3 regions of the Erwinia sp. L03-1 genome follow, and region 2 is predicted to be linked to each of the others. Evidence: predicted binding sites of a transcription regulator. Region 2 holds the regulator's gene; each other region holds the start of a gene.
The links. Region 2 encodes CRP, which controls carbon source genes, mostly activating them, when cyclic AMP is high. Its sites were predicted from a motif close to ATGTGANNNNNNTCACAT; they were not measured.

Region 1: AC4PCC_RS19700 (YjcB family protein) is a predicted target of CRP. The motif match lies at 2,376-2,393, and genes of this name have one in related genera.
Region 3: AC4PCC_RS06110 (YfcZ/YiiS family protein) is a predicted target of CRP. The motif match lies at 4,990-5,007, and genes of this name have one in related genera.

What each region holds. Positions count from the first base shown of each region.
Region 1 covers NZ_CM178762.1:4,291,713-4,299,259, forward strand. The annotation lists gene AC4PCC_RS19680 (NCS2 family permease) at 1-244, opposite strand, end outside; gene AC4PCC_RS19685 (glutathione S-transferase family protein) at 635-1,297, opposite strand; gene soxR (redox-sensitive transcriptional activator SoxR) at 1,339-1,809, opposite strand; gene soxS (superoxide response transcriptional regulator SoxS) at 1,935-2,336, shown strand; gene AC4PCC_RS19700 (YjcB family protein) at 2,509-2,790, shown strand; gene AC4PCC_RS19705 (ATP-grasp fold amidoligase family protein) at 2,853-3,812, opposite strand; gene AC4PCC_RS19710 (MATE family efflux transporter) at 3,821-5,077, opposite strand; gene AC4PCC_RS19715 (transposase) at 5,620-6,015, shown strand; gene AC4PCC_RS19720 (VirK/YbjX family protein) at 7,125-7,547, shown strand, end outside.
Region 2 covers NZ_CM178762.1:350,922-358,468, reverse strand. The annotation lists gene AC4PCC_RS01565 (acyltransferase family protein) at 1-130, opposite strand, end outside; gene AC4PCC_RS01560 (LysE family translocator) at 576-1,178, opposite strand; gene AC4PCC_RS01555 (hydrolase) at 1,263-2,255, shown strand; gene AC4PCC_RS01550 (YheU family protein) at 2,257-2,475, shown strand; gene AC4PCC_RS01545 (phosphoribulokinase) at 2,559-3,428, shown strand; gene AC4PCC_RS01540 (OsmC family protein) at 3,509-3,913, opposite strand; gene crp (cAMP-activated global transcriptional regulator CRP) at 4,222-4,854, shown strand; gene AC4PCC_RS01530 (YccS/YhfK family putative transporter) at 4,913-7,045, shown strand; gene argD (bifunctional acetylornithine/succinyldiaminopimelate transaminase) at 7,153-7,547, opposite strand, start outside.
Region 3 covers NZ_CM178762.1:1,306,416-1,313,962, forward strand. The annotation lists gene AC4PCC_RS06080 (heme lyase CcmF/NrfE family subunit) at 1-253, shown strand, start outside; gene AC4PCC_RS06085 (DsbE family thiol:disulfide interchange protein) at 250-804, shown strand; gene AC4PCC_RS06090 (cytochrome c-type biogenesis protein) at 801-1,262, shown strand; gene ccmI (c-type cytochrome biogenesis protein CcmI) at 1,259-2,470, shown strand; gene mlaA (phospholipid-binding lipoprotein MlaA) at 2,508-3,269, shown strand; gene fadL (long-chain fatty acid transporter FadL) at 3,459-4,742, opposite strand; gene AC4PCC_RS06110 (YfcZ/YiiS family protein) at 5,113-5,409, shown strand; gene fadI (acetyl-CoA C-acyltransferase FadI) at 5,574-6,884, shown strand; gene fadJ (fatty acid oxidation complex subunit alpha FadJ) at 6,884-7,547, shown strand, end outside.

The sequences.
Region 1 (7,547 bases), 920 kb from region 2:
GCAGATTGGCCCACATTCCCATAATCAGCGAACCAAAACCAGCGACCAGACAGGTTGAAACAAATACCGCCGCGGGTGGGAAACCGGCCTTGCCCAGCATAGACGGCACCACAATCACCGAATAAACCATAGCAAGGAAGGTGGTGAGGCCCGCCAGAATCTCCTGACGAACGGAGCTTCCTCGCGCTGAGATCTTAAACCAGGCATCTAACGTTCCGCGCGCCGGTTGTGAAGGAGTCGACATAGTGAAAATCCCCTGAAAATTTTTATGATTTATCAATGCGTGGTGCAGGAAGCTCAACCGGGTTCAACGTTTACATCCTGGGCCGCTATGTTCACAGATCGCAAAAGCCCCCTCAGAGGCGGCGATCGGAAAAAAAGGGAAACGTTAACTACGCCACGCAAAAAGCCGCATTGTTTTAAAAGGCAAACGATTATCCAGCCTTTAATGCCGCAGATTCAACTCCGATCGCGCATATATTTACGCCGACAGGGTCGTCAGGGCGGTCACCCTGCTCAGTTAGCCACCAGGGTGACTCTACCCACCCGGCATAACGCGCTCTAATAGCACTTTCTTATGACAGGGTGACGCAGGAAGCCACCTGCGCCGCTCATGCTAATTTCAGGGGAAGATTTAGCCGAGGTTGACTTCGCCGCCCTGTTGCAGGGCGCGCTGCCAGGCGCTTCGGGCCTGCACTTTGCTTAACCATGCCTGAATAGCCGGTGAGTTTTCCGCCCCGCCACGCGCCGAAAGCGCCTGTAGCGGAAAGCTCATTTGCACATCGGCAATACTTATCTGCGTACCGGCAAACCATGCATTATGGCTCAGGTGCTGCTCAATGAATTCCCGATGCGTGGTCAGCTGTTTATCGAGATACGCCTTTTGCACCCCCTTGCCGAATGCGCCACCAATCGGGCGTAACAGCCAGGGCACCGGCGGTTTCCCCATCCGGCCAAAGATCAGCTTCATTACCAGCAGCGGCATCAGCGATCCTTCGGCGTAGTGCAGCCAGTAACGAGCCTGAAGACGCGCGTCATCATCAACAGGTTTTAGTCGGTTTTCGCTATCATAGCGTTCTGCAAGGTACTCAAGGATCGCGCCGGATTCCGCAATAACCCGATCGCCATCGGTAATAACCGGAGATTTGCCCAGCGGATGCACTTTTTTTAGCGCCTCGGGTGCCAGCATCGACGCTTCTCGCTGATAGCGTTTGATTTCATACGCAACGTCAAGCTCCTCCAGCATCCAGAGTACGCGCTGTGAGCGGGAGTTATTCAGATGGTGAACGGTAATCATGGGCTGGCCTTATAGTGATTGCGAAGCGTTGAGTATAGACCTTATGGCTCGTTCGTCGGCTCCAGCAGGATCGCACCGGTCCCCCGTTCGCCAAGGCGGTCATCAGGGTTGCGCAAAGGGCAGTCGGCCATAGACAGGCAGCCGCAGCCGATGCAGCCATCCAGGTCGTCGCGCAGTCGGGTCAGCGTCGCGATACGTCGATCCAGCTCTTGCCGCCAGCGTTCGGTCAGGCCTCGCCAGTCCTTAGGCGACATCCTTTTTCCCGGTGGAAATTGCAGCAGATGCTCACCAATGGTTGCCAGAGGTATACCGATGCGCTGGGCAATTTTAACAATTGCGACCCGTCGCAGTACGTCGCGGTTATAGCGCCGCTGATTTCCCGGATTGCGAAAGCTGCTGATTAATCCTTTACTTTCATAGAAATGGAGCGCTGATACGGCGACGCCACAGCGCTGTGCCACATCGCCTGGTGTCAGTTCACGCTTGTTCGCGCCGTGGAGATTTTTTTTCATTTTGCCCTTTACCTCAAGTTAACTTAAGGAATTATACTCAGCGGCCATTGAGAAGGCGACATCGTTTCTGGCGCAATTTACCCATCCGGGGCTGACAGCGCAGCTGAACCAGGGAGAAAAGACGTATGCATGACAACATCATCCACACACTGACCGACTGGATTGAGAATAATCTCGACAAAACCCTGTCAATTGATGACGTCGCCGCTAAATCGGGCTATTCAAAATGGCATCTGCAGCGGATGTTTCGCGCCGTGACCAAACAGACGCTGGGGGGATATATTCGTGAGCGCAGGTTAACGCTGGCCGCTGAAGCGCTTCGTAAGACGCAGCGGTCGGTTTTTGATATTGCGATGCAGTATGGCTATGATTCGCAGCAGACATTTTCCCGCGTCTTCCGCCGCCAGTTTTCCCTGACGCCTACCGCTTACCGCCATAGCATGCGCCGCCAGTCGCTGACCCGTCAGACCAGCTATGCCTTTGACTGCAGTGCTGGCATGGGATATCACAGCAATAGCCTGCTTTAATGCCTAAAAATTATTCAAATTTTAAAAACGAGTGATATAATGTGACCGTCGTCACACTTATATGACCTCTGGGTCAGCTTCGACTAAGGGCTTATCCTGGCAACCCTTCGTCCAAATCGCGTGATGCCACTACCTATTGTCAGGGCAGTTATTCGCGGAGTTTGAACGAGATATGGGAACCTTAACCACAAGCCTGATATTGATGAGATGGGAACTGGTGAGTGCTGTGATGATGTTTCTGGCCAGCACATTTAACGTCAGGTGCCGTAAAAGCAGCCATAACGCAATGGCCTTTATCTTTACCGGCATCGGGATCGGCATGTCCTGCTGGTTTGTAACCGGCCTGCTGGGCATGACGCTAAGCATGAGCAATCTACAAAATTTTTGGCACGTCACTAAAGATGTCTTCATCGACGTAATGAGCCACACGCCCGCCGATTACCCCATGCCTTAACCGCCCCCGTGAGCCGCAAATTCTGAGTAACAGGCGGCTCACCGTTTACCTTAACCACATCATCAGATCTTCTTAAATACAGCAGGTAGAGGCGCTGTCTCTTCCGGGCGATGCGCCCGCGGCAGCGCGGCAGATTTACGCTCCTGGAGCCACATATCACCCATCATTTTATCCAGCCCCTGTTCCAGTCCGGTGACCATCCCCGCGCCCGGGGTGAAAGTCAGCTCGCCAAAGTAGATCTGGCCCTCACTGATGTACCAGTCAACGCGAACATAATCGAAGTCACTCGCCAGCTTCTTACTTAACTCCAGAGCCTTCTCGAGCGTCTCCCGATCGCTGCTGATATCCAGGCCCGTATCGCGGATCTTGTAGAAGCAGTGGCTAAGATTGTTGACGTAAAAGTTCATAGAGAGCGGCGAGTTGCCGATGCGGTTGTAAATCACCTGCAGCACGTACTCATAATTGCCGTCTTTTTTATTGAACATATGAAACTTGTAGTCAATAGCAGCGAACTTGCCGTCGCCCACATACTGCTCCACCAGAATCCTGGGCTTGATGTAACGATAGTGGATCTCGCGTGCTTCATGCGAGAAATCACGACTTAGCCACTCTTCACAGCGTTTAATCAACAGCTGTTTCTGGATGCAGTCCGGCTCATCCAGAAAGATTTCTACCATACCGGAGCCGTGGTTCGGTTTGATAACGGTATTTTTTAATGATTTAAGTCCCAGCAGCGTAATGGGATCGGCCGTTTCATACAGCAGCGGAATGAGATACTCTTCGCCGATGGTTTTTGAAATATAGTCTCTCACAAGAATTTTATCCGATAGGATCCCATAACGAACGTAGTCCCCGGTGATAAATTTACGATATAAAACCTTCTCATTAAATAACTTCGGCTGGCGAATGTTAGGTAACTTTCTAAATTTATGGAAATAATAAATTCTGTCCTGGTAGGACCATGGCATCTTTTTTAACAGATATAAGACGCCTTTTCTCAGTTCAGTTTTGAGCTTGAACATTTTTCACCTCATTTGTAGGTTTTGTAGTTAAGTGAGGAAAGCTGTATTTTAAGAATGACGGCATTCTTAAAGAAATAGTTCATTACGGTCAGGGATAAGAGTTCCGTCACAAGAACACTCCAGGCTGCGCCTGTTAACCCCCAGGAACGGATGAAAAACCAGTTGGTTGCCACGCTAATTACCACCAGTAAAATAATCTTTACCAACAGATAATTAAAACCACCCTCTTTCACCATATAGCGATAAGCTACTGTCCCCATTGCCGAAAAGCAGGTTGCTAACGACAATAACGTAACGAGATTTCCAGATTGTGTGTAGTCGTGTCCAAAGAGGACACTGATAATACTGTCGCCAAACAGCGCAATGAAAATAAGCATCAGAAATGAGACTGCCATAACATAGCCGTAGAGCCTTGAGGCCAGCCGGATTGCAACATCTGACCGCGCTCTGAATATCTCCGTAAAGCAGGACGTAATGATCGCCACCGGGATAAAAATCCACGAGGCCGATATCGTGTTCGCGGCGGTAAACAGCCCCAGCTCATGCGCAGATCCCACCCCAACCAGAAAAAACTGCGCCAGCTTCACCTGAATCGAGATAAACACGCTGGATATGGCCAGCGGCAGGCCCGCATGCAGCAGGTAGCGCAGATAGGTTTTATGTTTACGCCTGGGTGGCGGAGTAATGCTTTGCGCCTGATAAAACATGCCGCGTTTGATCAGATAGGGCACCAGCGTGACGGCAACAATCGACAGCGATAACAGTAACGGGCTGAGCTTCATCCAGGCAATGGTAAAACTGATGGCGAAGCTCAGTATCATTCCTGTGGCATTGGCGACGGTATTCATTCTCGACGCCAGTCGCGCATTATTGTAAACGCTAAAAATATCCTGTGTAACAAACATGGCCGACAGAAAAGAGGCGATCGCAAATACCATAAAGTTTTCGCGCATGGTCAGCCAAACGTAAAGTAATACGGGTAAAGAAAGTATGAGCAAAAGCGCCATCCGCAACTGCTTCGCTACCGCCATCAGGCGCATCCCCTTTGGCACGCTTTTGCTAATACTCTTAAATAAAATGGTCTCTGTGCCAAAAATGGCGACCGTCTGAACAATTGAAAAAAGTGAAGCAGAAAATGCTATTTGTCCAAAGACAGTAGGACCAAATGATTTCGCGACATAAGACGTCACAAATATCACGCCGAAGACGGAAACGATTTTTTCCGACATCATCCAGGCGGCGTTTGACATAACACTGTGTTTCATTAAAGCATCCTTTTGACACGAACTACTTACTGCAAAAAACGGTACATCCTTGTTTACAACAAAAGAAATTTGCTGAATTTCCCCTGGCGAAAAAAGACGCCTGAATATTTTTAATCATACAGCAGTATAGCTTTCGCTCTTAACGAAAAGCGTTATTTTAAAATACTACCTTACGGCAATAACTTTTTCTGTCTTTACCTGGTCTTTAAACCCTCGGTCTTCGTCTGAAAGAGCTGTCTGACGGAAAACAGATTCGCACAGAAAACCTCCTTCGCCTGCTGGAGAATTCTGAATTAGACGCTGGTCTTGTTGTCGGCATGAAACGAATTTATAACAAAAACCCAAATATCGAAAGCTAACTCCGGCCTTTAGAAATAAAATCGGAGAAATCCCATGATGATATTTATCCATAATCCCTTAACTTAATGACTGTCATAAAAATCGCGCACTTAATGTCATTGCCCTTATTGGTTCATTAATCAGATCCATTAAATAGTGCAGTTACTCTCATCACATTATAGTTAAGAAAGGTAATAGCATTTATGAGAAAGTCACGATATAGCGAAGAGCAAATCACCAATGCCATTAAAGCATCTGATAGTGGTGTAAAGGTTAAAGAGATTTGTGAAGAACTGGGGATTTCTGAGGCCACCTTCTATAGCTGGAAGAAGAAATATGCCGGATTATCCTCAGAGGAAGGAAGAAAAATCAAGGAGTTGGAAGATAAAGTGCACCACTTTGAACGTGAACTGCAGATACTCTCTTCGGATAAGGAGATGCTGCAAAGCGTTTTAAAGAACTTCTTTACCACCCACGATAAGCGGCAGGCGGTGAATTACCTTCAGGATACGTTTGAAATCGGAACCCGCCGAAGCTGTCGCCTGCTTGATATTAGCCGTAGTGTTTACCACTATCCTTACAATTGTGAAAATCACTAGGGCTTACACAATATTCTTAAAACCCGTGACTGCTGATGCCAATTTTAAATATCTTTAATGCTAATTGAAATCTATAAATAGTTTCCGTGGAGTCGTTTTTACTTGATGTGTTAACTGTATCCAATTTCACCAGCTTAGCTGTGATCGCGTTTCAGGTCAGAAAAATACCCTTCATTTTCATGTAGTTAAATGCGCATTTATCTTTGTTTTCAAAGATAAATGCGCACTCTATGACATTAAGCCTTCTTACTGATTGTTCAACCACCCCCTCTTAGGCGTGAAAAATCATAATAATTCCCCGGTCTTAAATGATTCATAACTTTGATCCATATCAAGAGAAAAGCCGCGTCAGAAAACTGCCATCCCGCCCCCCAACCCTTACCAAACCGCATATCATGACGCCGTAGCGTAATGCGCACCCAGGAAAACAATAAAGGCAAACTTAAGGATAAGACCTTTTCTGCTCATTTATTCATCATCGGGACGTCCTGAGACTGCCGTTTCCTTATGTATTGCCTCTTAACATTGATGTCCTGTCGCACTTTTTAAGGGTAAAATTTGAGTTAACACTGGATTGATAAATTTTCCGTAGTCTCAGATTCAGGCGAAACGGCATTAAGTAGCTCACATTTACTGTCCATAAATATAGATGAATGCCATTAGCGATTATTCTTATAGCGGAACAATTCTGAGCTGTGCCAGGCACCTGAGAAAATAAACGGCGGTTAAGGGGGCAGGAACACTCCTAAAAAAGTGCCTTACATCACAAATGTGATACAAAACCAGGCACATTACGGCCAGTCTGAAGAAGATTTTTAGGGTTAATTGCGTACTGGTGCAGGTTAATCAATGTACCAGCTGCCTCGGGATCGCTCTTATCCTGGTACCAAAAAAATATGTACTACAGGACGGTTTATACCCCCCGATTGTCTGCTGAGCCACCCGCCAGGCCACGTTCCACGGAGGGTAATGTAGATTAGCGCCCACATCCATTAGGAATTTTCTCAACAAACCCTAAACAAACATCAACCTTAAAAACGCATTTACTCTGTGTTGATAGTGACATCTTTATAATGCCGTTTTACCCCTCCCCCCCTGGAATGCAGAACATGTCTGATACTGCGGTAGCACCTCGTCAGGATACTTCCCTGACCTTTTTCCTGTCCCTGGTTACTGGCAAGCTAACGCCAGGAAGATTGTGGTTCGATCGCGACTACCGTATTAAGTATCTGTTCCGCTCGCTGGCCTACCCGATAGCCACCCAAAGGCTTGTCAGCGCCATCTCAGAGAGTCCGGTAATGCGTGATATTCTGCCGATCCAGCACACGCTACCAAGCAAAATCCATCGCCCCTACCTTTATGGTGGCATGCCGATGGTTAAACGCGCTCAGGCGATAATTGATCACTACCGCTTCGCTCAGGATCTCAGCGCGGTACGTTTACGCCAGGCGATGCTGACCAAAGAGGGCGTTGCGCTGATTGAATTTGCGGGAAAGAACGGTGAAGCCTTCAGTATCACCCTTGCCTGTACC
Region 2 (7,547 bases):
AAACAGGAATATGCTTTGTAATATGGGAATAGGGTAATAATGCCTCCCATCGCACATAGGCATGGTAACCGATGACCAGAAGAATAGCTAAACCACGCATCCCATCGAGATGTTTAATACGCGAGTGCATAATACCCCCAGGGGGATAGCGGAAAAGTTAAGTGAAGCTAGCACTGCGTTATTTTTAATTCAACTGGCCTTATTCTGATTATCGATCGGCTATATGCATCAATGGCTTTGTTCTGGCTAAGCCAGACCGGACCTGAGATTAAAATCTATTTTTTTGTAATATCTTCAATGAAGTTTTAATGAATTTCCAATGAAATTCTAATGAATTTACAGTGTCTTTATTAACAGGATTTGTGAGCGCCTCAATAATTTCAGGCCTCAATCAGACTCTGGCTAATATCCATTAGTATCGTCTGGATCACATTTCACCCGATTCTTTAGCGCATTATTCAGGGCAGCGGCGGGGTAAGGTCACATCCCCCGCCTGAACACCCACCTGCCCATCTTCCGTCTGATCAATAAACGCAATAGCGGCAACAGCGTGCAGCGCTATTCCGCACAGTGATTTAGTGCCAAATCAACAGCACGCAGGCGGCGGTCAGTAAGCCCATAAAGACGTTGAAAATCGTCCAGGCCCGGCGGCTGCGCAGGATACGCCCAATCAGCGTCCCGAAACCCAGCCAGATAACGCCGGAAACGACATTCACCAGGGCCATTGCCGCGCTGATGGCGATGACTGAACCGCGATAGGCCTCACCGGCCAGGCTGAAGCTTGCCACCGCACCCAGCGCCATCAGCCAGGCCTTTGGATTAACCAGCTGCAATAGCCCACCCTGCCAGAAGGGCATCGGTGAAGCCGGGCCGTCGCCGGGGTCCAGTTTTTCATATTTCGCGGTCGCTATTTTCCATGCCAGCCAGAGAAGATAAGCGCTACCGGCAATTTTCAGGATAAGGTGGAGGGAGGGATAAAGCAGAAGCAATCCGCCGACGCCGAAAGCCACCAGAAGCAACATGACCTGCATACCGATCATGATGCCGATTAACAGCCACAGCGAGCGCAAAAAACCAAAATTGGCGCCGGAGGCGGTGAGTAACATATTATTAGGGCCTGGCGTAATCGCAGCAACCCACAGAAAGCCGAGCATGGATAAAAATAAATTCAGTTCCATATGATATGGGTGCTCCTCACCCCCTGAAAAAAGCAGACGCTTTGAAGCTAACAATGTGACAGAGATCCTACAAGCATTTTGAATATGAATTTTAATCGCCCCCCGTCGAGCCCTTTTAATGCCCTGCCGGGCTTGAGTAATGCGCATTTGCAAACGCTTCTGCCCCGGCTGATTCGCCGACGTATCACGCTACAGCCCCACTGGCAGCGGCTGACTCTGCCGGACAGCGATTTCGTCGATCTGGCCTGGAGTGAAAATCCGGCGCTGGCGCGGCATAAGCCCAGGGTGGTCCTGTTTCACGGGCTGGAGGGCAGCTTTACCAGTCCCTATGCGCACGGGCTGCTTCAGGTATTCCGCGATCGCGGATGGCTGGGCGTCGTTATGCATTTTCGCGGCTGCAGCGGCGAACCAAATCGCCTGGCGAGGATTTACCACTCGGGCGAAACCGGCGATGCGCGCTATTTTATGCAGTGGCTGCGCGACGAATGGGGTCGCGTCCCAACTGCGGCCGTTGGCGTTTCGCTGGGGGGAAATATGCTCGCCTGCCTGCTGGGAGAGCAGGGAGAAGATTGCCTGATCGATGCCGCAGTAGTGGTCTCCGCGCCGCTGATGCTTGAGCCGTGCAGCAGGAAGCTGGAGCAGGGGCTGTCGCGCGTTTACCAGCACTACCTGCTTAACCTGCTAAAGCAAAATGCCGGGCGAAAGCTACGTGCATGGCCGGGTACGCTGCCGGTTGACCTGCCCGGGCTGGAAGCATTAAAAACGCTGCGTGACTTCGATAACGCCATCACCGCGCCTGCCCATGGCTTTCTTGACGCGACGGACTATTATCAACGCTGTAGCGCCATGCCGCTGCTGCCCGGCGTACGCAAGCCGCTACTGATTATTCATGCCCGGGACGACCCTTTTATGACTGATGAGGTGATCCCCGCGCCTGACCTGCTGCCCCCGTCGGTGGAGTATCAGCTCACCCGGCACGGCGGTCATGTAGGATTTGTTGGGGGGACCCTGCGCAACCCGGAAATGTGGCTGGAGCAGCGTATCCCCGAATGGCTTTCAACCTGGCTGGACAACTAACGTGATTATTCCCTGGAAAGAGCTGGACGCAGAGACGCTGGATAACCTGATCGAATCTTTCGTGCTGAGAGAAGGCACCGACTACGGCGAGCAGGAGCGCTCGCTGACGCAGAAAGTGGAGGACGTACGCCGTCAGCTTATCAGTGGTGAAGCCGTACTGGTCTGGTCCGAACTCCACGAGACGGTGAATATTATGCCGCGCGGCAGGATTACCGGTTAGCGATCGTGACCGGGCGTGACACCCGGACGCAAATCGTGTTACCAATGCCGCCTTGATGCGTTTTTCTCAGAGAGTCGTTAGCCATGTCAGCCAAACATCCTGTGATTGCCGTAACGGGTTCCAGCGGTGCGGGAACCACGACTACCAGCCTGGCCTTCCGCAAAATTTTTCAGCAGCTAAACCTCCATGCCGCTGAAGTTGAAGGTGACAGCTTCCACCGCTTTACGCGTCCTGAAATGGATATGGCTATTCGTAAAGCGCGTGATATGGGCCGCCATATCAGCTATTTCGGCCCCGAGGCTAACGATTTTGCCCTGCTGGAGCATACGTTTGCCGAATATGGCCGCAGCGGTAGCGGCCAGTCGCGTAAATACCTGCATACCTACGATGAAGCGGTACCCTGGAACCAGGTGCCGGGCACCTTTACGCCCTGGCAGCCGCTGCCCGAGCCGACTGACGTGCTGTTCTATGAAGGTTTACACGGTGGCGTAATGACGCCGCAGCATAACGTTGCGGAGAATGTCGATCTGCTGGTCGGCGTGGTACCGATCGTCAACCTTGAGTGGATCCAAAAGCTGGTCCGCGACACCAGCGAGCGGGGGCACTCCCGCGAGGCGGTGATGGACTCCGTGGTACGCTCGATGGAGGACTACATCAACTATATTACCCCGCAGTTTTCGCGCACCCACATCAACTTTCAGCGCGTACCTACGGTGGATACCTCCAATCCGTTTGCGGCACGCGGTATCCCATCGCTTGATGAAAGCTTTGTGGTTATCCACTTTCAGGCGCTGGAGGATATTGATTTCCCCTATCTCCTGTCGATGCTGCAGGGCGCGTTTATCTCTCAGATCAATACGCTGGTGGTGCCGGGCGGCAAAATGGGGCTGGCGATGGAGCTGATAATGGGGCCGCTGGTCAGGCGTCTGATTGAGGGGAAAAAGATAGTCTGAGACACCGTGCGTTAAGCCCCAGAGAAAAAAATAGTCCGGGCCACTGCGCATTAGCCCCACAGGCTGGGGCTAATGGAATGTTAAATTTCGATCGCTTCAAAGCTGTGGGTGATTTCAACGCCTTTGCCCAGCATCAGGGCAACGGAGCAATACTTTTCTGCCGACAGGTCGACGGCGCGGGAAACGGCTTTCTCCTCCAGGCCCTTACCGCTAACAATAAAGTGCAGGTTGATATGGGTGAACAGACGGGGTGCTTCTTCCCGGCGTTCGGAAGTCAGTTTGACCTCGCAGTCAGCCACGTCATGGCGCCCCTTTTGCAGGATTGACACCACGTCGATGGCACTACACCCGCCGGCCGCCATCAGAACCATTTCCATTGGGCTGGGTGCCTTATCGCCCGCATTGCCGTCCATTAAAATCTGGTGCCCGGATGAGGATTCTCCCAAAAACGTGAGCCCTTCTACCCATTTAACACGTGCTTGCATAACAAATCCCTCTAAGTCATTCAGTTAACGCCAGATTACGCTTCGGCAACAAAAACGGCAATGCGACAATTTTCACACTATGCTGAAGCGAGACAACACAAGACACTCGTTCCAAGCTGTGCTACAAACAAAGCTGTAATAATTTCGTTCGTACTCTACAAGCATGACGAAACGGCACAACATAACGACCCAGGCCTGCGACAGGGTTCGGGATAATTTCCCTGATGGGAAACGCGTCACTATTTCAACGCCTGACAGGGAACTCTGCCCCTGTGTTTAGGCATGATGACAACAGAGGATAATCGCGAATGGTTCTCGGCAAACCGCAAACAGACCCGACTCTTGAATGGTTCCTGTCACATTGCCATATTCATAAGTATCCATCCAAAAGCACGCTAATTCACCAGGGTGAGAAAGCGGAAACGCTTTACTACATCGTGAAAGGTTCAGTCGCGGTGCTCATTAAGGATGAGGAAGGCAAAGAGATGATCCTCTCTTACCTCAACCAGGGCGACTTTATCGGTGAACTTGGCCTGTTTGAAGAGGGTCAGGAGCGTAGCGCATGGGTCAGGGCGAAAACCGCCTGTGAAGTGGCTGAAATATCCTATAAGAAATTCCGTCAGCTTATTCAGGTTAACCCTGATATTCTGATGCGACTCTCTTCGCAGATGGCTCGTCGCCTGCAGGTGACGTCTGAGAAAGTGGGGAATTTAGCTTTCCTCGATGTGACGGGTCGCATCGCGCAGACGCTACTAAATCTGGCTAAGCAGCCGGATGCAATGACTCACCCGGATGGGATGCAGATCAAAATCACCCGCCAGGAAATTGGTCAGATTGTGGGCTGCTCGCGCGAAACCGTGGGCCGCATACTCAAAATGCTGGAAGATCAGAATCTGATCTCCGCACACGGTAAAACTATCGTAGTTTATGGCACGCGCTAACCGGCTCTGATCCCCCCGGCGCAACCTCCCGTTGCGCCTTTTTTATTGGTATGGAGCGATGTGGCGCAGACTGATTTATCATCCTGAGGTTAACTATGCCCTGCGTCAGACGCTGGTGCTCTGTTTACCGGTAGCGATTGGATGGCTGTTGGGCGATCTGCAAAAGGGACTGCTGTTCTCCCTGGTGCCCGCGTGCTGCAATAACGCCGGTCTGGATACGCCGCATAAGCGCTTTTTCAAACGCCTTATCGTGGGCGGAAGCCTGTTTGCCTTTAGTAGCTTTCTGATCCAGTACCTGGGTGAGCACAGCGTTCCCCTGCCTGCGATTCTGTTTGCTATGGCAATGCTGCTGGGCGTCACGGGTGAAATCAGCCCACTGCATGCCAGGCTGCTGCCCGGATCGCTTATCGCCGCCATCTTCACCCTGAGTCTGGCCGGCCGCATGCCGATATGGGAGCCGCCCCTGCTCTACGTGCTGGGGACGATCTGGTACGGGGTGTTCAACTGGTTCTGGTTCTGGCTGTGGAAAGAGCAGCCGATGCGCGAAACCCTCAGCCTGCTGTACCGCGAGCTGGCCGACTATTGTGAAGCCAAATATACCCTGCTCACCCGTCTGACCGATCCTGATAAAGCCCTGCCGCCGCTGCTGGCCCGCCAGCAAAAAGCCGTCGATCTGATCGGCATCTGCTATCAGCAGATGCATATGCTGGCCGCCAACCGCGACAGCCATCATAAACGTCTCATCCGCGCGTTTCAGGTCGCGCTGGATTTGCAGGAGCATATCTCCGTCAGCCTGCATCAGCCTGAAGAGGTGCAGAAGCTGGTCGAAAAAAGCCATGCTGAAGCGGTCATTCGCTGGAACGCGCAAACCATCGCCGCACGACTGCGGGAGCTGGCCGATGATATTCTTTACCACCGGCTGCCGGAGCGCTTTGTGATGGACAAGCCGCTCGGCGCACTTGAAAAAATCGCCCGTCGAAGCCGGGATAATCCGGTGGGACAGTTCTGCTACTACCACTTCAGCCGCATTGCGCGCGTCCTGCGCACGCAGCGCCCTTTATATCAGCGCGACCTGATGGCCGATCGCCAGCGCCGCCTGCCGCTGCTGGCCGCCTGCAAAAGCTATCTGTCGCTGAAGTCTGCCGCCCTGCGCACCGCCGCCCGCTTTGCCGTGATGCTCACTTTCGCCAGTACCCTGGCGATGTTCTTCGACCTGCCCAAGCCCTACTGGATCCTGATGACGGTGATGTTTGTCAGCCAGAATGGCTACAGCGCCACCCGCGTACGCATCCAGCACCGTGCACTCGGTACGCTGGCCGGGTTGATTATCGCCGCCGTCGCCCTGCGCCTCCACGCGCCTGAGGCGATGGTGCTGTCGATAATGCTGGTTATCACGCTGGTCAGCTACCTGGTTATCCGCAAGTTCTACGGCTGGGCGATGATTGGTTTTACCGTCACCGCCGTGTACTCGCTCCAGCTGCTCTCGCTGAACGGCGCTGACTTCCTGCTGCCACGGCTGATGGATACGCTGATGGGATGCATGATTGCCTTTGGCGGCATGATCTGGCTGTGGCCCCAGTGGCAAAGCGGGCTGCTGCGGCAAAATGCCCACGACGCGCTGGGCACCTACCAGGATGCGCTGCAAATGCTGCTTGGCAGCGAGCAGGATCCGGTCAGGCTGGCTTACCAGCGTATGCGCGCCAACCAGGCGCATAATGCGGTGTTCAACTCGCTTAATCAGGCCATGCAGGAACCGGGGTTTGATTCAAACTATTTGGCAGACATGAAGCTGTGGGTGACGCACAGTCAGTTTATTGTCGAGCATATCAACGCGATGACCATCCTCGCCCGTGAACATACGATGCTCACTCCGGCGCTGGCCGAGCGCTACCTGCAAAGCTGTGAAATCGCCCTTCAGCGCTGCCAGCAGCGGCTGGAGTATGATGGTCCCGGCTCGGATACCAACGTGCTGGAGGATTTACAGGGAGAGTTTGAACAGGGACCGATAACGATTCTGGAGCGACACCTGAGGCAGATACTCGATCACCTCAGGATTATGCATACCATCTCTTCGCTGGCCTGGCGCGACCGGCCGCATCACGGACGCTGGCTGTCACGCCGCTTAAAAAAAGCGCCTAAAACGAAAGGCAGAACGCACAGCGAGAAGCGGGAGGAGAGCAGGCAAGCATAACGCGGGGTTTTCAGCCATCCAATAATCTCCCTTCCTGCTTACTGCTCCATGCTCCATGCTCCATGCTCCATGCATGATGCATCATGCTCCCTCCATGCATCATGCCGTCAGAATAGCGCTGTTTCTACCGCCCTGGCAAAGCGGGCCATGCCCTCTTCAATATCGGCAGGCTCAATCACCAGCGAAGGCGCAAAGCGCAGCACGTCCGTTCCGGCGTTAAGGACCATCACCCCTTCAGCCGCTGCGGCATGAAGAATATCCCGCGCCTTACCGGCATGCTCCGGCCTGAGTGCGGCCCCGATCAGCAGCCCCTTGCCCCGGATATCACTGAAGAGCGGCCGCTTAGCGTCCAGCGCGGTTAGCGCCGCAACAAACTGCTCGCGACGCGCTTCCACACCGCTCAGCACCGATTCGGTGTTGATGATATCCAGCGCGGCCTCTGCCACGGCGCAGGCCAGCGGATTACCGCCATAGGTGGTGCCATGGACGCCCGGCGACATGG
Region 3 (7,547 bases), 960 kb from region 2:
GGCGGAGAAACGCTACTACAGCGTGGCGCACACCATGATGACTGAAGCAGCGATTAGCGGCGGACTGACCCGCGATCTCTACGCTGCGCTGGGTGAAGAGCTGGATGACGGCTCCTGGGCGGTGCGCATCTATTACAAACCTTTTGTGCGCTGGATTTGGTTCGGCGGGGTATTTATGGCGGTTGGCGGCATTTTCTGCCTGCTCGACCCGCGCTATCGCTCACGCCGGAAGGCCGAAAGGGAGGCGACATGAATAAGAAGATACTTTACCTGCCGCTGGTGCTGTTTCTGCTGGTGGCCGCTGCGCTGATGTGGCAGCTGACGCGCAACGCCAACGGTGACGATCCCACGCTGCTGGAGTCCGCGCTGGTGGGCAAGCCGGTGCCGGTCTTTAAGCTGGAATCGCTTAACCAGCCGGGGAAAACCTACGATCGCACGGTGCTGACCGACGGTAAACCCGTGCTGCTTAACGTTTGGGCGACATGGTGTCCCACCTGCCGTGCAGAGCATCAGTATCTCAACGTGCTGGCCGCACAGGGCGTGCGGGTGGTGGGTCTGAACTATAAGGACGATCGCGGTAAGGCCATTAACTGGCTGAATACGCTGGGTAATCCTTATGCACTAAGCCTGTATGACGGTGACGGTATGCTGGGGCTGGATTTGGGCGTTTATGGTGCCCCCGAAACCTTTTTGATTGATGGCAAAGGAATTATCCGCTACCGCCACGCGGGGGATATGAATGCCGATGTCTGGGTGAAGGAAGTGAAGCCGCTTTGGGACAAATACAGCAGGGAAGGTGTATGAAACGTTTTTTACTGATCGTGATAAGCCTGGTTAGCCTGAGCGCGCTGGCCGGTAATATTGATACCTACCATTTCGCCTCGGTGGCACAGGAGCAGCAGTATCGCCATTTGACCGAATCGCTGCGCTGCCCGAAATGCCAGAACAACAGCATTGCCGACTCGAATGCGATGATCGCTGGCGACATGCGGCTGAAGGTTTACGAGCTGCTGCAGGCGGGGCAGAGCCCGGCGCAGGTTAAGCAGTATATGGTGGCCCGCTACGGCAACTTCGTGACCTACGACCCGCCGGTGATGCCGTCCACGCTGATCCTCTGGGCGGGCCCGGTGCTGTTTGTGATTATTGGCGCGCTGGTGATTATTCTGCGTAGCAGAAAGCGCCAGCTTATCGCCCCGCCACTGGATGATGCCGGGCAGAAGCGACTGGATGCGCTGTTGAAGAACAATGGGAAGCAATCATGAGTGCATTCTTACTAACCCTGCTGGTGCTGCTGATCGCGGCCTGCGGCCTGGTGCTGATTGCCGGTGGACGCAGGCATCCACCGCTGGCGGCGGAGCGCGATGCGCTAAATACGCGTTTTTACCGCCAGCGCCTGCGGGAGCTGGAAGAGGATGAAGCCCAGGGCGTGGTGGGTGAACGCGCGGAGATGATCCGTGAGCTGCAGCAAACGCTGCTGCTGGATATACCTGAGGATGAGCAGATCCACGCGCGCACCCTGAGCCGCTGGGTACTGCTGCCTGGGATCCTGTTGTTAATTGTCGTGACTCTGGGCTTTTATTTTAAAACCGGCGGCTTTGCGCAGGTGATGTCATGGCAGCAGGCACAGCTCGACCTGCCTGCGCTGCGCGCTCAGGTGATGGATCCTAAAGCCGAACCTCTGAGCATGGATCAGCTGGCGCGGCTCGGGCTGGGGATCCGCACCTCGTTGCAGAACGATCCCAGCAACGTGAATGACTGGCTGATGCTGGGGCGTATTGGCATGGTGCTGAATAACGCGGCCACGGCGACACAGGCTTTCCAGCACGCGATGCAGCTTGCGCCGGATAACCCCGAGGTCAAACTGAGCTATGCTGATGTCCTGACGCGGTCGCAGGATCCGCAGAATCTCCGCCAGGCGGCGCAGATGCTGAGTGAAATGGTTAAGCAGGACGGGACGAATCTGCGGATTCACAGTCTGTTAGCATTTAATGCTTTTGCCCGACAGGATTACGACCAGGCCATAGCAGAATGGCAAAAGATGTTACAATTGTTACCGGCTGACGATGAACGGTCGGACACAATACGGCGCAGCATTGAGCAGGCCCGCACCGATGCGGGCAGGCAGACAAGCCGACTGGCGCTCAACGTCACCCTGGCGCCGGAGGCAGAAAAAATGTTACCGGAAGGCGGAGTGTTGTATATTTCCGTTTCCGATGGTGTTTCTCCCGTCCCCGTGGCGGTAAAAAAAATGCCGTTAAGCCATTTTCCACTTACGCTGACGCTGGACGACAGCAATGCCATGATGCCGGAACGCCTGCTTTCCGCGCAGCATCAGGTTCTGGTTCGGGTGCGTATCTCACGCGATGGCAGTGCCAACCCACAGGCCGGAGACTGGTTCGGTACCAGCGCAGTAACGCCGTTTGACGGGCATCAGCAGCTGTCGATTGCGATTGATCGGCAGCAGAAGTAACCGCAGGCGTTTGACTACAGACTACAGGAAACGAGATATGAGCTACCGTGTGACGGGTATCGCGCTGGCGAGCGTACTGCTGATAGGGTGCGCCAGCTCCCAGACGGCGGATGAGCCGCAGGGACGATCCGATCCGCTGGAAGGGTTTAACCGGTCAATGTTTAACTTTAACTATAACGTTCTGGACCCTTATGTGGTGCGCCCCGTTGCCGTTGCGTGGCGTGATTACGTGCCGATCCCGGCACGTACCGGTCTGAGCAACTTCCTCGGCAACCTCAGTGAACCTTCCACGATGGTGAACTATTTTGTTGAGGGTAAGCCCTATAAAGCGATGATCCACTTCAACCGCTTCTTCCTGAATACCGTGCTGGGGCTGGGTGGATTTATCGACGTCGCGGGGATGGCTAATCCCAAACTTGCTAAGGAAGAGCCGCGCCGTTTCGGCAGCACGCTGGGTAACTATGGTGTGGGCTACGGGCCATACGTGGAAGTGCCCGGTTACGGCAGCTTCACTCCGCGTGAAGACGCCGGTGGACTGGTGGATGATCTCTACGCACCGCTTAGCTGGCTGACCTGGTGGTTGTCAGCAGGGAAGTGGGCGCTGGAAGGGGTAGAAACCCGAGCTCAGCTGCTGGACTCCGATGCGATCCTGCGCAACTCTAACGATCCTTACGCCTTCGTGCGCGCGGCATATTTCCAGCGCCACGATTTCCTGGCCAGCGACGGCAAGCTGATCCCGCAGGAAAATCCGAACGCCTCGGCGATTCAGGGCGATCTCAACGATATCGACGCTAACTAAACCCTCCCGCGCAGCGGCAGTGGAACGGCAGAGGAAACTCCCCGACCGTTCCTTGTCGCGCCCCTCTTGACGGATTGCCTGAACCGCGCATCGGTGAAGGTCCCACTTTAAATTGACGCGCGTTGAGCACAGGGAGCAGGGGAGAAGCGCGTTCTCCCCCCGACTGACTTCGTCTGCTGAAAGGTTAAATCAGAACTTGTAGTTAAAGTTTGCGCCGTACAGCCAGGCCCTGCCGGTAGAGTTGAAGGTGTAAGGTCCTTCTTCAACCGTGACGTGCTGGCCATGCATATAGGAGACGCCAACGTCGACAGAGGCATCCGGCGTGAAGGCGTAGGAGGCACCCGCGCTCAGCCACAGGCGATCCTGATCGGGAATGGAGATTGAACGCTTATCGGCAGGAACCGGGCTGTCATCAAAGGCAATACCGGTGCGGAACGTCCAGTTCTCGTCGTAGAAGTAGGAGGTGCCCAGCGCGATACGGTAAGCATCTTTGAAACCTTCATCTTTATAGAACAGCGTTTGGCCGCCGTTGCCGGTCGCTTTCAACTGCTGAAACTGGCTCCAGCTGGTATAAGCCAGACTGTAGTGGACGGCCCATTGCGGGGCGACTTTATGATAGCCGGAGACTTCCCACATTTCCGGCAAATCCAGGCTCAGCGAGCCGGGAATGGTATTGCCGTTGGTGCCGTAAGGCAGGCCGAGATTCAGCGCCTGATTAATGGGATTGAGATAGCCCGGCACGCTGCTCTTGTAGTCGCCATCAAAATCGACTTTCACTTCAGAACGATAGGTAAAGCCAAAGCGGTTATCCTTATCCACTTCATAAAGAATGCCTGCGTTCCAGCCATAGCCCCACTCATCCCCTTTTAAGCGGGCGATCTGCGTATCCGCAGGGAGTCCAAGCGCTGAACCGGTTTCACCCGCATAGCGCTCAATTTTGGCACGGGCATAAACGGCATCAAAGCCCACGCCGAAGCTGAAATGTTCATTCAGGCGATAAGCCGTGCTTAAATTAAGATTAACGGTCTGTAAATCGGTTTTACCGGCGTAGGGGCCTGCCGTGTAATCGCTATTATATTCCGTTGCCAGACCATAATTGGAGGTGGCGGAGGCGCCGAGCCACCAGCTATCGTTGAGCGGCTGAACATAATGAATATTCGGCACCCACTGGGTGGGGGCAATATTATTGGCATTCAGGCTGCGGCCCGTGGGGCTATTACCGTCAACCGAGACATCAGGGTCAATAAATACCGCACCGACGGAAAACATGGGCCGATCCATCAGCGCCATTGTGGCGGGATTACGGCTGGCAGAGGCGGCGGTATCCCCCATTGCGCCTTCACCAGAATAGGCGCGTCCCAGACCAATAGCGGAAAACTCGTTAAGCTGAAAGCCGGCTGCTGAAACGTTTGACGAGATAATTGCGACTGCCACCGCAAGAGAAGACTTATTAAACAGGGATTTATGGTTCATGACCACAACCTCATTATCGGGATTTTTTATTAAGCTCTGTTACATAACGTAACAGGGGATCGCGAATTGTAGGGGCTGATATACGGCTCACAAATCAGACCAGTGCCACAGTATAGGTCCGACCTGTGTCTAAGTAGCAATATTGTTTTATAGATATTGCAGAAATGATCATAAAAAAGAGATCTCTATTACAAATACCGCCGGATAACGTTTCAGGGCGCCTCAGTTTGCGTTAGATCAAATTTAACTGTGATATTCATCACTAAACGCCGTTAATTCAGGCTGGCGTCAGACAATCCTGAAAGAGAGGCGTAAACTCGGCGCAGACAATTAATTACGCGCTGCCCTGAGGCAGATAACTGGAGATCCTATGACGCATTCCATTAATAAATGCAGCGCCAATGAAACCGCGGCCTGCTGTTGTGTTGACGTTGGCACTATCATGGATAACACCGACTGCACGGCAAGCTGGAGTCAGCTGTATAACGATCAACAGCAGGCCGCGGCTATGCTGGCCCAGCTGACGGAAAAAGCCCGCAGCATTGAATCCGAACCCTGTGTTATCACCAGCCGCTATAGCGAAGCGCCAGAGGGCGTGCGCCTGGACGCAGACTTTACCTTTAGCTGCCAGGCTGAAACCATGATCTTCCAGCTCGGCCTGCGTTAAGTTCTTCGTGCCGGTGAGCCGCTGTCGCCTGCTCACCGGGGCACAAAGCGTGTGTTTCCTCTCATTTTTATCCCTCCCTCCGTGCACCTTGTAAAATCCTTGTTAACATTAGAGGTCTGACCTCTTTGGCAATGATGCCCGCGACCCTTTAACAGGTGATAAGAATGAGCAAAGCGCTACCTTTGCTAACGCGCAGCGGCGATCGCATCGCCATTACTCACGGATTACGCACTCCCTTTGCCCGGCAGGCGACCGCGCTTCACGGCATTCCGGCCGTGGCGCTGGGCCAGATGCTGATTAGCGAACTGCTCGCGCGCAGCGACTTTCCTCCTGAGGTAATTGAGCTGCTGGTTTTTGGTCAGGTGGTGCAGATGCCGGAGGCCCCCAACATTGCGCGGGAAATCGTCCTCGGCACCGGGATGAGCGTCCATACTGACGCCTGGAGCGTCAGCCGCGCCTGTGCGACCAGCTTTCAGGCGGTAGCCAGCGTCGCGGAAAGCCTGATGGTGGGGCATATTCAGGCGGGTATTGCGGGCGGAGCCGATTCCTCTTCGGTTCTGCCCATCGGCGTGAGCAAAAAGCTGGGCAGGGTGCTGGTGGACCTCAGCAAGGCCAGGCACTTTTCGCAAAAAATGAAGCTAATCAGCCAGCTCCGGCCGCGCGATTTGCTGCCCGTTCCTCCCGCCGTAGCGGAATACTCTACCGGACTGCGGATGGGCGATACCGCCGAACAGATGGCAAAAAGCCATGCGATTACCCGCGAGCAGCAGGATGCGCTGGCGCATCGCTCACATCAGCGAGCGGCGCAGGCATGGCAGGAGGGCAGGCTGAGCGGTGAGGTGATGACCGCCTGTGTACCGCCCTGGCACGCTCCGTTTGCGCAGGACAATAATGTGCGGTTGAATTCAAGCCTTGCGGATTATGCAAAGCTGCGGCCTGCTTTCGATCGCCGCCATGGCACGGTGACCGCCGCTAACAGCACGCCGCTCACCGACGGTGCCGCCGCGGTGGTACTGATGAGCGAATCGCGGGCAAAATCGCTGGGCATTACACCGCTTGGCTACCTGCGCAGCTATGCCTTTACCGCTATTGATGTGCGCCACGACATGCTACTGGGCCCGGCCTGGGCCTCACCGCTGGCGCTGGATCGCGCAGGCGTTACACTCGGCGATCTGACGCTGATTGATATGCACGAAGCCTTTGCCGCACAGACGCTGGCCAATTTAAAAATGTTTGCGGACCCGCGTTTTGCCCGCGATATTCTGAACAGACCCCAGGCGCTGGGGGAAGTGGATGACGAAAAATTCAACGTGCTGGGCGGATCGATTGCCTATGGTCACCCTTTTGCGGCGACCGGTGCGCGGATGATCACCCAGACGCTGAATGAGCTGCGCAGACGCGGAGGCGGCCTGGGCCTGGTCACCGCCTGTGCGGCCGGGGGCCTGGGTGCCGCAATGGTTTTGGAGGCAGAGTGATGGAAAATCCAACGGCGTTCACGCTAACCATGCGCACCGACAACGTGGCGGTGATCGCTCTGGACGTTCCCGGCGAGAAGGTGAATACGCTCAGGGCAGAGTTTGCCAGCCAAATCCGCGAGATTATTGCCCGTGCCCGCGAAAATCCACAGCTGGCCGGGATAGTACTTATTTCAGGTAAGCCGGACTCGTTTATCGCCGGGGCCGATATTGCAATGATCGCCGGATGTAAAACGGCGGGAGAGGCTGAAACGCTGGCGCGGGAAGGGCAAAAGGTGATGGCGGAGATTGCCGCGCTGCCGGTGCCGGTGGTGGCAGCGATCCACGGCGCCTGCCTTGGGGGCGGTCTTGAACTGGCGCTGGCCTGCAATCAGCGCGTCTGCACCCTGGATGATAAAACCCGTCTTGGCCTGCCGGAGGTTCAGCTGGGCCTGCTACCCGGATCGGGCGGCACGCAGCGGCTACCCCGGCTTGTCGGTACTTCCGCCGCGCTGGATCTGATCCTCAGCGGCAAAACTCTGCGTGCCCGTCAGGCGCTGAAAATGGGGCTGGTTGATGAGGTGGTGCCGCAGTCTGTCCTGCTGGATACGGCGGTAAATCGGGTATTGCAGGGGAGGACGCTGAAAAAAGCGCTGCCGCTGCGCCAGCGGCTGCTTAATGCGC